Regions from separate parts of the Spirillospora sp. NPDC048819 genome, predicted to be linked through region 1. Evidence: riboswitches for the same ligand, from Rfam matches in the RefSeq annotation. Region 1 holds a riboswitch; the other holds the start of a gene.
The links. A riboswitch is a leader RNA that binds a small molecule or an ion and turns the genes downstream of it on or off. The one in region 1 is predicted to bind cyclic di-AMP.
Positions count from the first base shown of each region.

Region 2: linked by a shared signal. The riboswitch ahead of AB0C35_RS03755 (CHAP domain-containing protein) and the one ahead of AB0C35_RS35650 (M15 family metallopeptidase) in region 1 are both predicted to bind cyclic di-AMP.

Region 1 covers NZ_JBEZGN010000036.1:57,517-61,944, forward strand. The annotation lists gene AB0C35_RS35645 (PQQ-binding-like beta-propeller repeat protein) at 1-1,861, opposite strand, end outside; cyclic di-AMP (ydaO/yuaA leader) riboswitch at 2,257-2,440, shown strand; gene AB0C35_RS35650 (M15 family metallopeptidase) at 2,446-3,099, shown strand; gene AB0C35_RS35655 (MerR family transcriptional regulator) at 3,096-3,614, opposite strand; gene AB0C35_RS35660 (hypothetical protein) at 3,611-3,982, opposite strand; gene AB0C35_RS35665 (VOC family protein) at 4,029-4,428, opposite strand, start outside.
Region 2 covers NZ_JBEZGN010000002.1:144,180-148,607, reverse strand. The annotation lists gene AB0C35_RS03765 (M48 family metallopeptidase) at 1-95, opposite strand, end outside; gene AB0C35_RS03760 (hypothetical protein) at 92-1,402, opposite strand; gene AB0C35_RS03755 (CHAP domain-containing protein) at 1,441-2,289, opposite strand; cyclic di-AMP (ydaO/yuaA leader) riboswitch at 2,298-2,465, opposite strand; cyclic di-AMP (ydaO/yuaA leader) riboswitch at 2,591-2,790, opposite strand; gene AB0C35_RS03750 (NlpC/P60 family protein) at 3,291-4,334, opposite strand.

The DNA.
Region 1 (4,428 bases):
CGCCCTCCAGGGCGAGGACGACGCCGTCGCGTCCCTCGACGTAGAAGCGCCCGCCGCCGACCTGGCTGCCCCAGCCGCCGACGTTCCGCCGCCGCCAGGCGAGCGCGCCGTCGCCGGCGCGTAGCGCGTGCAGCGTCCCGAACCGGTCGCAGGCGAAGGCCATGCCGTCGCCGGTGATCTGGTAGTCGCCGTAGTCCAGGGGATACGTCCAGCGGGTCTTCCCCGTCCGGGCGTCCAGGCCGACCAGGGCCTCGGGCGACAGGGCGAGGACGAGGCCGTCCGCCGCGGAGAGCCCGGACCGGCCCGCCGCCCCTGACGTCCAGCGCCGCCCGCCGCCGGCCGCGTTGAGCGCGGTGATCTCCTCGCGGCCGAAGACGACCACCGGGCCGGTGGCCGCCAGTTCCCCGCTCGGGAGCCTGTCGAAGTCGATCTGATGCGTCCACAGGGCCTCGCCCGTCCTGGAGCGGACCGCGCTGATCTGCCTGCCTTCGTTCAGGGTCAGGTACGTCACGTCGCCGCCGGGCACGGCGGAGGAGCCGCCGTCGCGTTTCCACAGCACCTTGCCGGTGCGCGCATCCAGTGCGTGGACGATCCCGGTGCTGTCGTCCCCGTCCCTCTCGATGCCGTTGGTCAGCACCACCCCACCGGCCGCGGCGAGGGTCAGGGAGTCCTCGCTCACGCGGCGCGTCCACAGCGAGCGTCCCTCGGGTGGCGGCCCCTCCGGCGCGCCGGTGCGCCGGGCCCCGGGCTGCCGCGATCCGCCGCTCCGGTCCCGGGTCCGCCGCCACACGAACGTCCCGAGGCCGCCCGCCGTCATGACGCCCGCGCCCACCCCGGCCAGGATCGTCCGGCGGGTGAGGCCCTCCGCCGGGGGCGCCGTGCCCTGGACCGCTTCGTCCGGGTCGTCGGTCGGCATCTGCCCGACCGCGGAGTCCCGGTCCGCCGGATCGTCCGCCGGGGCCCGCGTCAGCGTCTCGGCCTCGGCGGTCCGGCGGCCGATCTCCGCCGCGACCGCCGGCGGCAGCCACCGGGCGCCCAGCAGCGACGGCTCGTCCGCACCCGGCGCCTCCAGCCGTTCCAGCACGCCGGCGGCGGACGGACGCCGCCCGGGGTCGACGTGCAGGCACGCTGCGATCAGGCCGTGCAGCCACGGTTCGCCGATCGCGTCCAGATCCGCCCGCGTCGTCATCGCCCGCAGGTCGCGCGACCGCGCCGGCCCGGACCCGAACGGCTCCGCCCCGGTCGCCGCGTACGCCAGCGTCGCGCCCAGCGAGAACACGTCGGCCGCCGGCCCGACCCTCTCCCCGCGGATCTGCTCGGGAGCCATGAACCCGGGCGTGCCGATGGGCGCGCCCACCCGCGTGATGGCCGTCGCGTCCTCCGGGCGGGCGATCCCGAAGTCGATCACCCGTGGACCGCCGGCGGTCAGCATCACGTTGCCCGGCTTCAGGTCGCGGTGCACCACGCCCGCGCGGTGGATGTCCGCGAGGGCCTCGGCCAGCCCGGCCGCCAGCGGGCGGACGGCGTCCGGCGGCAGCGGGCCGAAGCCGCCGACGGCCTCGCGCAGCGACAGCCCCGGCAGGTAGGCGGTGGCCAGCCACGGCGACGCCGCGTCCGGGTCGGCGTCCAGCACCGGCGCGGTGAACGCCCCCGACACCCGCCGGGCGGCCTCCACCTCGCGGCGGAACCGGGCCGCGTACCGGGGCTCGCCCGCCAGCGACCGCCGGACGACCTTGACCGCGACCGGCCGGCCGGCCCTCGACCGCCCCAGGTAGACGACCCCCATCCCGCCCGCGCCGAGCCTGCCGAGCAGCCGGTAGGGACCCACCCGGTGCGGATCGCCACGCCGAAGCGGCTCCACCCCCCGTCCCCCTCCCGCCGCCGGACTCCCGCGGACCATCGTCCGGGATCATCCACCGGGACCGGTCCCGGCGTGACGGAAGTGTAATCACGGCGTGAGATCCGGTGATCACGGTCGGCCAGACGGGGACGCGGCGGGCGGCGGCCGCGCCGCCCTCCGGCTGCTGGCCCGCGTCCGGTACTCGCCGGCCGACCTCGGCGTCGTTTAGCCGCCGCCGCACACGGCTCGCGGTCGGCGACGTGTCCTTCACCGGGCTTGACCTGGGATGCCGTCGGTTTGTGGCGTGTTTGCATTCTCTTGAGCCTTTGGTACGTTCTGTCCGAATTCGGCGCCCGCCATGCGCCGTGGCCATCGACCAGTCAGTCCGCCTCATCCTCAGCCCACGGCTCAGGGTGAGGGCGGCGACGCCGAGTCCGCGTTCTGCGGAGCCGGGGAACCAGCGCGAGACGTCCGGGCGACCTGCCCGTGCCGTCTCGCAGGGGTGAATCGACGCCTTCCCGTCATGTCCGAGAAGGGTCGTAGGGCGACTTCCACGTCCGAATCCGTCAGCTAACCCGGTAGGCGGTATGGAAGGAGCAACTGCAGTGCTAAGTCGGCACTTCAAGAAGAACGGGTACCACGCGCCGCTGATGGGCGCCGTCCTCGCCGGTTCCCTGGCCGGCACCCTCGCCCTGATGCCGCTGGACGGAGGTTCGGGCGGTTCCGGCGTACCCGCCTCCGCGAAGGTCTCGGCGGACCCCGACGAACGAACGGGCTCCTCCAGGCAGGCGGAGGAAGCGCCGAGCGAACCGCCCGCCGAACCGCCGGCGGACTGCGACCCTTCGGACACCGACCACGGCTACCCCAACGGCCGCGTCCCGGTCGATGAACTCTGCCCTCTGCCCCAGCGGGACGAGTTCCTGCGGGCCGACGCCGCGGTGGCGTTCTACAAGCTCAACGCGGCCTACCAGAAGCACTTCGGTGACGAGATGTGCGTGCGGAGCTCCTACCGCAGCTACGAGAAGCAGGAGCAGCTGTACCGGACCATGCCTTCGGGCATGGCCGCGCGCCCGGGCAACAGCAAGCACGGGATCGGCATCGCCGTCGACCTGTGCGACGGCGTCCAGGACGCCGATTCACCCCAGTTCGAGTGGTTGGAGGACAACTCCGAGAAGTACGGCTGGATCCACCCGGCCTGGGCCTACAGCAACCCGTACGAACCCTGGCACTGGGAGTTCGACGTCGGCCAGGACGACTAAGCGTGCTGCCCTGAGAGGGGCGTGCCCATGGCGCCGGGGCCGGCGGCCAGGTCGGCGAACGGCAGCGGGCAGCCCCGCTCCCCCGCGCAGGTGACGAGGTCGTCGCACCCGGCGTCCAGGGCTCGGCGCAGCGTGTCCGCGATGGTCCGCAGGTCGGCGATCTTGGCCTCGACCTCGGCGAGCTTGGCGCCCGCCCGCGCCTGCAGCCCGGCGTCGGCGCGGCGGTGCCGGTGCGTCCCGGCGTCCAGCAGCTCGGCGACCTCCTCCAGGGTGAACCCGAGCCGCTGCGCGGTCTTGATCACCCGCAGCAGGGTCACCGCCTCCGCCGGATACAACCGGTGCCCGCCCGGCATCCGCCCGGGGTCGGCGAGCAGGCCCCGGCGCTCGTAGTACCGCAGCGTCTGCAGGTTCACGCCGGCCGCCTCGGCGACCTGCCCGCTGCGCAACCCGCCGGACGCGCCGGGCCCGCCCGTGACGGCGGGCCCCGTGACGGCGGGGCGGGCGGGCCCGGTCATCGCCGGCTCCCCGGGCCCGCCAGCCCGGCCGCCCGGGCGGTCAGGGCGTCCAGCACCTCGACGTGCCGGTCCGCGACGCTCACGTCCAGCGTCAGCGCGCCGCCGTCCGCGGTCAGGGTGAAGGTGAAGAACGAGCAGCAGCCGGTCTCACGCATCGCCAGCTCGGCCGCCCGGCCCGCCACGTCCGGCTCGGACCGCAGCACCAGCCGGACGCGTCCCGGCCCCGCGGGCCGCACCTCGGTCACCGCCTCGCCGAACAGCGCGTCGAACTCGGCCTCCCGCAACGGCCGCTCGGCCGTCGGCAGGGTGCACGCCTGCGGCGCCCACCCGGCATCGCCCGGCCCGGGCCGTACCTGTTCCAGTTCCATGCCTCGACGATAAGCCTGTACCCCGGTACCGGATGCAACCCCTCGATCAGCCCGCGGACGTCTGCTCGGCGGGCAGGGGCGAGTACAGGTCGATGCCGTTGCCATCGGGGTCGAGCACGGTGGCGTACCGCATGCCCCAGAAGGCGTCCCACGGCTCCTGGACGGCCGTGTACCCGGCGTCGGCGAGTTCGGCGTACTTGGCGTCGACGTCGGCCGGGGCGCCGAACTCGAAGGCCAGGAAGTTGCGCGGGTCGCCGGAGGGGCGGCTCCATCCGGAGGCCTGGGCGGAGGCGCGGAACTTCTCGGTGTCCAGCATCAGGTGAAGTCCGCCCGGCAGGTCGCAGGCGGCGTGGTCGGGGTAGGCCTCGTCGATGGTGAACGTCAGGCCCAGCCGGGCGTAGAAGGCGATCGTGGCCTGGATGTCGGACACCACGATGTCGATGGTG
Region 2 (4,428 bases), on a different contig from region 1:
GCGGCGGCGACCCGGGGCCGCCGCATGCCACCGGCCTCACCGTCCCGGCGGGCGCCGGGCTCGGCCGGCTTCGCGCCGGCCTCCGCCTCGCTCATGTGAGCTCCCTCTTCAGGTAGTCGCGCCATAGGGCGGTGAAGCGGTCCCGGGTGAGTCCCAGCACGTCGCGCAGGGCGGTGGCCTCCGGGACGCGCCCGGCGGTCCGGTAGAGCCGCACGAGCGTCGCCTCACCGTACCGGCCGGCGATCATACGGCAGGCGAGCCAGGCCTCCTGGTAGGACTGTGAGAGGCGTGCGGAGCCGCCGGAGAACGCGTCCGCGGCGGGCAGCCCGGAGGGGACCCGTCCCGCGGCCACTTCGAGGCGCAGTTCGCCGGCCGCCGACCGGACGCCGACATCGGCCCGGAGGTAGCCGACATAGTCCGCGAAGCCCTCGATCAGCCACAGCGGGGTCGTGCGGTCGCGGGCGCCGCCGGTGGCGACATGGGTCAGCTCGTGGGTCAGGACGACGTCGCGTCCGAGTTCGTTGAGGCGGCCGAAGGTGCCGGGGGAGATGACGACACGGTCCTGGCCGCGGCCGCCGTCCGCGGACGGCGTGACGGTGGCGAGGGCGGCGATGTCGCCGAGGCTCTGATCCGGACCGGCGAGCGCGGAGGCGAGGGCCGCGTCGGCGGGCACGAGCGCGACGACCCGCCGCGCCCAACCCCGGCCGACGACGCCGGTGACGACGGGGACGGCCGCGTCCAGGCGCTTCGCGATCTCTTCCAGGCCGGGGGCCCCGGTGGTCGTGGGGTCGCCGATGACGAGGCTCGCGCGGCCCCTGACCACCGTCAGGGGGCCGCCGTCCCAGATGGCGGCGTCGTCCTCGAATCCGCGGGCGGACCCGTCGCCGACGATCGTCCAGCTGCCGGAGCTAAGGGCGAGCGTCAGGTAGCGGGTGCGGACGACATCGCCCCGGTCGAACCCCCGCAACCTGGAGCGCACCTCCATGCGGATGACCGCGACACCTTTCTTCTCGTCCATCGTCTGGGTGGCGATGGCACGTTCCTCCCAGCCGTCCAGCGGGAGCTTGCGGAGATTGCCGTACAGGCGGGACTGGACGTCCTGGAACGCGGCGGGCGCGGTGGCGACCGTCGCGAGGAAGGCGGTCCGGTCTCCGTTCCGCACCGCCCGAGCGCGGTTGGCGAGGACGGTGACGGCGTCAGCGGGGCTGAACGATCCGGCGGCCTGCGCCGCGTCGGCCGGTGGGGTCGCGCGGGCGTCCGGCGTCCCGTCGTCGCCGGAACGCGTGCCGAGGAGCCCCGCGCCGGCGCCCAGCAGCACGGCGGCCCCGCCCGCGCCCAGGGCGAGTGCCCTGCGGCGCGTGACGGGGCCGCCGTGTCCGGCCTGCCCGGGACCGTCCTCCATGCGCGTGATCCTATGCAGCCGGCGGAGGAGGAGGGACGTCAGGACTTGTACTCGGGGTAGCCGTAGCCGACGACGGTGCCGGTCGAGCGTTCCCTGACCCGGACGGCGTTGTCGGTGTTCCCTTCGACCGCCTCGATGGTGCCGTCGTCGATCTTCTTGGTCACCATGCCGACGTGGACGATGTCGCTGATGTCCTTGCCGCCGTTCCAGGCGTAGAAGACGATCGCGCCTGGCTTGGGCTCGCTGCCCCAGCGCCCCTGGTCCCGGAACCACTCGGCGTGGGCGACGGTCCAGGCGTCGCTGCCGAACTGATCGCTGAGGCCGATCTGCTCGCCGATCCATGAGATGAACATGTCGCACCATGCGGCGTCGTCGTACGCCTGAACGGAGCCGCCGTCGCGTGCGACGGTCTCCTCGGCCCGGGTGGATTCGACGTACCACTTGTTGAACTTGGTCTCGCCGCTGCCGTCCTCGGTGATGCCGACCTGCGATTTGGCGAGCTTGATGGCCTCGTCGGCGGTGGGCCGCGACTCCTCGGACGGCTTCTTGGGAGCGTCGGGCTTCGGCTCGTTCTTTTCGGGGCGCTCGCCTTCCTCGCCGCCCTTGCCGGACTTGTTCCGCTTCTCGTCCTTGGAGTCGGACCTGTCCTTGGACGAGGACTTGGAACCGGACCCGGACTTGCCCGAGTCCTCGCCGGCGGCCGGGCCGGCGGCGGTGGCGTGGGTGGGAGCGGCGGCGAACGGCAGGACCGACGCCTGCGCGGTGGCGGCGGCGGTGCCGAGTACGGCGGCGCCGACGATCACGCCGCCGGTCGTCCGCCAGGTGATGGCGAAGGTGCCGGGTTTGCGGTGCTTGCCCGGTGACTTTCTGCGATGCGTGCCTGGCACGGGGGATCTCCTGACTTCCATGCCGCCTACCGGGTTAGCTGACGGGTTCGGGCGTGGAAGCCGCCCTACGGCCTGCTGGGCAGGCCGATTCACCCCGAAAGGACACAGTGGGTCCCCGGCTCCGCGTTCCCCGCGCGTCTGGGCAGGGTGAACCGCGGACTCGGCGGTGGCGGCCCGGGGGCGGGCGCGCCGGTTCGGATGGGGGGCTCCGCCGGGCGGGGGCGCCCGCACGGAGTGAAGGGGAGAGCAGGGCGTGGCCGCACTCGGGCGGCCACGCCCAGGTAACGCTGCGGGTTTCACTCCTTCTTCTTCCAGACGCCTACCGGGTTAGCTGACGGGTTCGGGCGTGGAAGTGGCCCTACGGCGGGCTCTCACCGTTCGGTGGCGAGAGACGCACCGATTCACCCCGGGTGCCGGAATGCCCGTCCAGGGACGGTCCCTGGACTCCGGCGGATGTGGGTCCCCGGTTCCGCGCGTCGGCGGATTCGGCGCTGCCGCTGCGATCCTGGGGGCGTGATGGGGCCCGAGCGCGGGACCTGTCTCCCGCGTGCGAAAGAGCGGCGCCTGATGTTGTGCGTGCGGACGGCGGCCCGTTTGCGGGGACCGTCCTGGGCCTGGCCCGTGGAATCCGCCGTGGCAGCGCTCTCAGCGCCATGCACGCTGCGGGCGTGCGCACGGTGGGGCCGGACCGGCCGGGTCTGCTGTGAGACCGTCTGCGGCACCCTTCGGGTGCCGGCGGCGGCGCGTGGATCGTGCCGCCGGGGGGAGCGGCACGTGGCTCGCGCCGCCGTCACGCGGCAGCTGGATGTGCCGCGTGGGGCCGTTGCGCCTGGTGGGCGCCTCGGGGTCACGGCGTCTGGAGGGCGTCGTGAGTGGTGACAACGTACCAAAGCCCCAACAGATGGCAAACCCCCCCAAAATCAACAACGGACCAGGTCAAGCCTGGTCCGTTGTCGAGAAGAGCTCCGTCACGCCCGTCGCGGGCGCTCCGGGGCGGGGCGTCAGGGGCGCCCCGCGCCGTAGTAATTGCTCAGGTAGTAGCCCGAGGTGATGCTCACGACCTCCACGTTCTTCCCCGTGCGGGGGGCGTGGATCATCTTGCCGCCGCCCACGTACAGGCCGACGTGGCCGAGGCCGCTGAAGAACACCAGGTCGCCGGGCTGCAGGTTGCTCTTGGCCACCCGCTTGGTGGCGGCGTACTGGGAGTTGGTGGTGCGGGTGATGCCGACGCCCGCCGCGGCCCACGCCTTCATCGTCAGGCCGGAGCAGTCGTAGGAGTTCGGGCCTTCGGCGCCGTAGGAGTACGGCTTGCCGAGCTGCGCGTAGGCGAAGTCGAGCGCCGCGCGGGCCGGGCCGCTGGCCGGGCCGTTGTAGGTGCCGCCGACGCCGCCCGAGCCGCCGGACGAGGTTCCGCCGCCGAGCCGCCGCAGCAGGGCCTTCTGCTTGGCGACCTCCTTGTCGAGCTTCTTCTTCTGCTCCTTCAGCTCCGTGGTCTTGGCGTTGACCTCCTCGTAGGCGGCCTTGGCCTGCGCCTCCTCGCGGCGGAGCCGCTGGGCGGTCGCCAGGAACTGGCTGAGCTGGGAGCTGCGCTCCTGCGACAGGTGCGAGAAGACGGCGGCCTGGTCCAGGATCGCCTGCGGGTCGCCGGTGCCGACGAAGCCGGTGACGTTGGTCGTGTCGCCGTTCTTGTAGGCGGCGGCGGCCATCTGGGCGATCTTGGAGCGCTGCTCCTCGAAGGCGGCCTGCTCCTGCTTGCTCGACTTGCTCGCGACCTGGTACTTCTTCTTGGCGATCTTGAGCTTCTCGTTGAGCTGGTTGAACTTCTCGACCTTCTGGTCCATCTGCTCGGCGAGCTTGTCGAGCTTCTTCTGGACCTGTGCCCTGGTCGGCTCGGGGTCGGCGTGCGCCACCACCGGGGGAGACGCGAGGGAGACCGTCAGCGTCAGGCACGCGACGGCCGCCAGGCGGCGGGAGGCGCCTCTTTTGGCCGAACCCCCTCGCCGGTCGCGCTCGTGCGCCGCTTCCCCGATGAGATCATTGGCCACGGTCGGTTTCGCCCCTCTCGTCCACGACATCAGCGGATGACATTAGCGATACGCAACAACCGTCACAACCGGTTCATCACTCTTTGGCGTGCTT